2 regions of the Arthrobacter sp. 92 genome follow, and region 2 is predicted to be linked to the other one. Evidence: riboswitches for the same ligand, from Rfam matches in the RefSeq annotation. Region 2 holds a riboswitch; the other holds the start of a gene.
What was found. Region 2 has a riboswitch for glycine ahead of gcvP (aminomethyl-transferring glycine dehydrogenase). Riboswitches for the same ligand answer to the same signal wherever they lie in the genome.

Region 1: it holds a riboswitch for glycine, as region 2 does, so the genes downstream of both, gcvP (aminomethyl-transferring glycine dehydrogenase) here and gcvP (aminomethyl-transferring glycine dehydrogenase) in region 2, are expected to answer to the same signal.

The regions. Positions count from the first base shown of each region.
Region 1 is NZ_CP189863.1:915,725-919,127, reverse strand. Features, by position in the region: gene gcvP (aminomethyl-transferring glycine dehydrogenase) at 1-2,014, opposite strand, end outside; glycine riboswitch at 2,208-2,306, opposite strand; gene ACP4XC_RS04270 (TetR/AcrR family transcriptional regulator) at 2,421-2,960, opposite strand; gene ACP4XC_RS04265 (MFS transporter) at 3,029-3,403, shown strand, end outside.
Region 2 is NZ_CP189863.1:2,063,622-2,067,024, reverse strand. Features, by position in the region: gene ACP4XC_RS09460 (EAL domain-containing protein) at 1-844, shown strand, start outside; glycine riboswitch at 1,613-1,710, shown strand; glycine riboswitch at 1,712-1,817, shown strand; gene gcvP (aminomethyl-transferring glycine dehydrogenase) at 1,856-3,403, shown strand, end outside.

The DNA.
Region 1 (3,403 bases), 1.1 Mb from region 2:
CCTGCCCGCCGGCGGCGTGGACCGCGTCGCAGACCTCGCGGACGTCGGCGTCGTACACCCCGTGCGTGGACGGGTAGGTGATCATGATCGCGGACAGGACGTCCTGGTGCAGTTCGATCTTCGCAGTGAGGTCCGCGTGGTCGATCGTGCCGTCAGAAGCGGTCGCCACGACAACGACCTTCATGCCTGCCAGCACGGCCGAGGCGGCATTGGTGCCGTGGGCGGAGGCCGGGATCAGGCAGATGTTGCGCTGGTCGTCGCCGCGGGAACGGTGGTAGCCGCGGATCGCCAGCAGCCCGGCGAGCTCGCCTTGGGATCCGGCGTTGGGCTGGATCGAGACCTGGTCGTAGCCGGTGATCTCGGTCAGCTGGGCTTCGAGGTCCCCGATCAACTCGCGCCAGCCCTCGGTCTGGGACTCGGGCGCGAAGGGATGGATGGAGGCGAACTCCGGCCAGGAAATGGCCTCCATCTCTGCCGTGGCGTTCAGCTTCATGGTGCACGAACCCAGCGGGATCATGGTGCGGTCCAGGGCAAGGTCCCGGTCCGAGAGGCGGCGGATGTAGCGCAGCAGCTGGGTTTCGGAACGGTGGGTGTTGAACACCGGATGCTGAAGGTAGTCGGACGTGCGCTCGACGGCGGGGTCCAGGCCGAACCCATCGACGGAATCCACCACGCTGGCGCCGAACGCGGCAACGACGTCGGCGACGATGGCCGCCGTCGTGGCTTCATCGGTGGAGATGCCGACCGTATCGGTGTCGATGGCGCGCAGGTTGATGCCCTTGGCCTCGGCGGCCGCGATGATTTCGGCAGCCTTGCCCGGCACGGACACGGTGACGGTGTCGAAGAAGGACGTGTGCAGCACATCCAGCCCAGCGGCCTTCAGTGAGGCGGCGATGGTCCTGGCGTGGCCGTGGACAGCTTCGGCGATGGCTTTGAGCCCGTCGGGGCCGTGATAGACAGCGTAGAAGGAGGCCACGATGGCCAGCAGCGCCTGGGCGGTGCAGATGTTGGAGGTGGCCTTCTCGCGGCGGATGTGCTGCTCGCGGGTCTGCAGCGCCAGCCGGTAGGCGGGGACGCCGGCGTTGTCCTTGGAGACACCCACGAGGCGGCCGGGCATGGAGCGCTCAAGGCCCTTCTGGACCGCCATATACGCGGCGTGCGGGCCGCCGAAGAACAGCGGCACGCCGAAGCGCTGGGCGGAGCCGACGGCGATGTCCGCGCCCTGCTCCCCGGGCGAGGTGATCAGCGTCAGGGACAGCAGGTCGGCGGCCACCGTCACGAGTGCGCCGCGTTCCTTGGCGTCCGCAATGACAGCCGAGTGGTCAAACACGCGGCCTGAGGCACCGGGCTGCTGCAGCACGACGCCGTTGATGACGCCCTCGGGCAGGCCTTTGGACAGGTCCGTGACCTCGACCTCGAAGCCCAGGGCTTCGGCCCGGCCCTTGACGACCGCAATGGTCTGCGGCAGGCAGTCGGCGTCGAGGACAGTCTTGCCGTCATGGGCCGTCTTGTTCTTGTTGGCGCGTCGCATCATCAGCACTGCCTCGGCCACGGCGGTGGCTTCGTCCAGCAGCGAGGCATTGGCGATGGGCAGGCCGACGAGGTCCTGGACCATTGTCTGGAAGTTCAGCAGCGCCTCGAGCCGGCCCTGGGAGATCTCCGGCTGGTAGGGCGTGTACGCGGTGTACCAGGCCGGAGCTTCGAGAATGTTGCGGCGGATCACCGGCGGGGTGAGGGTGTCGTAGTAGCCTTGCCCGATCATCTGCACGGCCGTCTTGTTCTTCGCGGCCAGCTTGCGCAGTTCGGCGAGGACTTCCACTTCGCTGAGGGCTGCGGCGAGCGCGAGGTCGGAATCCTGCCGGATGTCCTTCGGAACGGCGGTATCCACCAGGGCGTCGACAGTGTCGTAGCCGACGGCCTTCAGCATGGCGTCGACGTCGGACTGGCGGCGGGCGCCGATGTGCCGGTCAACGAAGGACGTGGACGCTGGGGTAACAGTCACAAGGAACTCCATAACTCAGGCGGCGCAGGGTACGCCACATCGATTCGGGTTCCTCCCCGCTCTGTATTGGACCTGAGAGTTTCCGCGCAGCCGTGCTCTCGCATGGCTCCGCTTGCACCGTCGGTGAGCACGGCGTGACCAGAACCGCCGTCCTGAATATCCAAGGGACGGTGGGTTCGGGCAGCCTGCTGCTTTCCAGAGTTGCCTTGCCGCGGCGGTACGTGGGCCTGAGAGGTTCCTGGGGAGGATTTGCTCCTACGGCGCCTGCTTGTACCTACTTGCAGAACTCTCCCGCCGCAGATCAAAGGCATATTAAATTAGCGGTGACAACTGTCACAACTGCCATTGTCCTATGCCTGAGACGCGTCTGCAAACTGTGAGGCGTCGGCCCGCTGTCCCCGACGGCGCCACCGCACTATCAGTCCCGCAGCCTCTCCACGGCGGCCAACAGGCTCTCCACATCACCGCTCAAGCCAGCCGCCGATCCCCCGGGCCCGCTGGCGAGCATGGCGTTAAAATACAGGCCATCGCCCATGTAAAGGACAGCTTTGGCCATCGCGGGCCCGACGTCGGCGGCCAGCAGTTCCAGCCAACTCTGCTGGACGGCGGCAAAACGGTGCAGTGTTTCCTTGTGCGCCACCTCCGCGAGGCGGGTAGCCGCCACAAAGACCCGGTCCAAGGGGGTGTCTGCCCACAACGAAGACTTGATGAAGTAGGCGGCCGCCCCTTCCGGCGCCACGGACATTGCTTTGACGTCCTCGGCCACCAGGCGGTCCATACGCTCGAGCAACACCGAAATCATGGCCTCCTTGTTGGGGAAGTGGTAGAGCAAACCGCCCTTCGAAACGCCGGCCCTTTTGGCCACCGCATCCAAGGTGGCGGCCCGCTCACCGACCTCAATGAGGAGGGATTCGAAGGCGTCGAGGACGGCTTCACGTGCGACGGGTTTTCTGGCCATGGTTCCTATCATGCCCGCTGCCGCGGGGTCATTTCTTAACTATACCGTCCAGACGGTATAGTTAAGCCATGGCAATCGCATCGACCCCCCGCACGCGGGATTCGCTACCCAAGCGTTCTGATGCCGCCCCCCGCCCGGACCGCGGACCCGGGCGGGACTGGCTGGCGCTGGGGCTGCTCATGTTCCCGGTCCTCCTGGTGGCGGTGGACAACACCGCCCTGACCTTTGCCCTCCCGGCAATCGCCCGCAGCCTCGATCCCACTGGAGTCCAGCTGCTCTGGATTGTTGACGCCTACCCGCTGGTCCTGGCCGGGCTGCTGGTCGCCATGGGCAGCTTGGGCGACCGGATCGGGCGCCGCAGGCTACTGCTCATGGGCAGTGCCGGGTTTGCCGCCATCTCCGCCGCCACCGCCTTCGCCCCCACGGCCGAATGGCTTATTGCC
Region 2 (3,403 bases):
CGCCGGATCCGCCCTTCCCCCCGGCACCCTGGCCCCGGCAGTTGCGGTGGAGAGTGAGGCTGAGCGTGCTTCCCGGATCGAGGCGGTCCTTGAAGGCAGGATGCTGCTGACCGCTTTTCAGCCCATCCACGACCTTTCCCTTGGCTCTGTTACCGGAGCGGAGGCGTTCACTCGGTTCGTCACCGACGGCAGCGATGACGCTGGCTACTGGTTCGCTGAAGCCGCCGAGGCCCGGATGGGAAGCGAACTTGAATTCATGGCCCTGGAGTCCGCACTCGCCGCAGCGCAGCGCCTTCCCCCACATCTGTACGTGGCGCTGAAGCTCTCCCCCGCCACTTGTCTGGACCCGCTGCTACCGGGCCTGCTGGAGGAATCCCTGCTGGCCCCGGACCGCATCGTCCTTGAACTCACCGAAGCGCTGAGCCCGGAGCAGGCCCGCGCCCTGAACGAGGCACTGGCACCACTGCGAGGGCGCGGGGTCCGGCTCGCGTTCGACCATGCCGGCTCATACTTCGACTCGCTCCACCGGATTAAAGAACTTCAACCCGAAATCATCAAACTCGACCGCAGCCTCATCGCCGGAATCGACACGGACACCCTCCGCCACGCCTTCGTCGAGGCCATGGTCGGCTTCGCCGAACAGCTCGGAGCAGCGCTCATCGCCGAAGGAATCGAAACCAAAGACGAACTCGCCGCTGTCGGAGCACTCGGCGTGAGCGGCGCCCAAGGCTACTTCCTCGCCCGACCCACCACCCGCCCCCAGGACTGGGCCGACTGGGACCACCCCGCCCACGCACAGGCAGGACCGCAGGCTCCTCCCCCTACAGCCTCCATATGGTTTTGACCACAACCACACCGCAAGAACCCGCCACAGGGGCACCGGCAGGCAACCAGCCGAAACCGAACCCTGCACGCGCTGTCCCGGATTTGACCACCGGTACCGGCTCTCCAGCGCCTGAGACGTGCGCCCTGTGCAGGCTATTCAGGGGGCCGCAGGGAAAGCGGGCTAACGTCTCAGAGGTCCTTCAACCTGATCGCCGATGTGCGGTCCGTCGCGGTCCATCCAGTAGCGCCGCGTGACGGCGATGGCCACCTTGGTGTCCATGGGCTGAATGCCGGGAGTGCGCCGATGTCCTTGGTGATGAAATCGGCCGGACTCCTGGGATCATGAAAGACTCCGTGAAAGACCACGGGGGCCTGACCAGTAACCATCGTGACCATGGGGGCTGATTCGTGACCGCTGAGCCGGTCCAGCACATCCGAAATGGATTTGGGTCTGACCTGCAGGGAGACCACGGCGGTGAGGGGAAAGCCTACGGCGTTTGCGCAAGTGGGCCGGCATGTCATTGGTTCAGGTAGGGGGTAGTTCAGGACCAAGATTCCGAGGGCTTCGCTCTATCCCTGAGTGGCGGTGCCTTCGATGAGTTTGTAGACGCCCCCTACCGGCGCGCGGTCGGAGCCAAGGGTCATCTCCCCACCGAGCAGACGGCCCTGCCGACTCCTTGGTCAGTTGACTGCAGGGCAGCGAATGACATTTTGAAGCGGGCTCTTGCGTTGCTGCCCGAGCGCAAGCTACAGTGTGAGCCGTGTCACCGACAAGTGGCACAGCTTATGATCTGCGGCGGGAGAGTCCTGCCGGTACGTTCAGCAGGCGCCGTAGGAGCAAATCCTCCCCAGGAATCTCTCAGGCCCACGTACCGCCGCGGCAAGGCAACTCTGGAAAGCAGTCCGGGAAACCGGGCTCACCGACGGTGCAAGTGGCGCCTGCTAACAGCAGGCAACGCGGAAACTCTCAGGTCCAATACAGAGCGGGGAGGAACCCGAATCATCGTGGCACTCCGGCGCCACCTGAATTATGGAGTTCCTCATGACGATTCAGTCGACCCCGTCCACGTTCGCAGACCGCCACATCGGCGCGCGCCGCCAAACAGACATCGACACCATGCTCAAGGCCGTCGGCTACGACACCGTAGACGGCCTCGTTGACAACGCAGTACCCGCCTCCATCCGCCAGGAAAAGCCGCTCAGCCTCGACAGCGCCCTCAGCGAAGTTGAGGTGCTGGCCGAGCTGCGCAAGCTCGCTTCCAAGAACAAGACGGCCGTGCAGATGATCGGCCAGGGCTACTACGACACCGTCACGCCGCCGGTGATCCGCCGCAACATCCTCGAAGCCCCCGCCTGGTACACCGCCTACACGCCCTACCAGCCGGAGATTTCCCAGGGCCGGCTCGAGGCGCTGCTGAACTTCCAGACCATGGTCCAGGACCTCACCGCGCTTCCGGTGGCCAACGCGTCGCTCCTCGACGAGGCCACCGCCGTGGCCGAAGCCGTGCTCCTGATGCGCCGCGCCAACAAGAACAAAGAGGCCCGTGACGGCAAGACCGTCCTGGACGCCGACTGCCTCCCGCAGACCATCGCCATCGTCAAGGGCCGCGCCGAAGCGCTCGGCTTCGATGTGGAGATAGCGGACCTGTCCCAGGGACTGCCCGACGGCGACATCAACGGTGTGGTCCTGCAGCAGCCCGGCGTTTCCGGCCAGGTCTGGGACCAGACGGCCGTGATCGCAGAGGCCAAAGACCGCGGCGCGCTCGTCACCGTGGCAGCGGACCTCCTGGCCCTGACCCTGCTCACCCCTCCGGGCGAGCAGGGCGCGGACGTCGCCGTCGGCTCCACGCAGCGCCTGGGCGTGCCGCTGTTCTTCGGCGGCCCGCACGCGGCCTACATGGCGGTGCGCGAAGGCATGGAACGCACGCTTCCCGGCCGCATTGTCGGCGTCTCCAAGGACAACGCCGGCGTCCCGGCCTACCGGCTGGCCCTGCAGACCCGCGAGCAGCACATCCGCCGTGAAAAGGCCACGTCCAACATCTGCACCGCTCAGGCGCTGCTGGCCATCGTCTCCTCGATGTACGCCGTCTACCACGGACCTGACGGTCTGAAGGCGATCGCCGAGACCGTCCACAACAACGCCCGCGCCCTCGCCGCCACGCTGAAGATCGCGGGCCGGGAACTGGTGAGCGAGTCCTTCTTCGACACCGTCACAGTCCGCGTGCCGGGCAAAGCCCGGAAGGTCATCACCGCCGCCGAGGCCCGCGGCATCAACCTACGCTTCATCGATGCGGACACGGTTGGCGTGTCAGTCGATGAAACCACGACGGCGGAGGTTCTCTCCGCGGTGGTCGTCGCCTTTGGCGCCGGTCCCGTGGTGGCGGCCCAGGGCTTCGAGCTGCCCGAGACGGTGCAGCGCACCTCCGAATTCCTGCAGCACCCGGTGTTCAACACCCACCGCTCCGAAACCCAGCTGCTGCGCTACATCCGGAAGCTCTCGGACCGGGACCTCTCGCTGGACCGCACCATGATCCCGCTGGGCTCGTGCACCATGAAGCTGAACGCCACCGCCGAGATG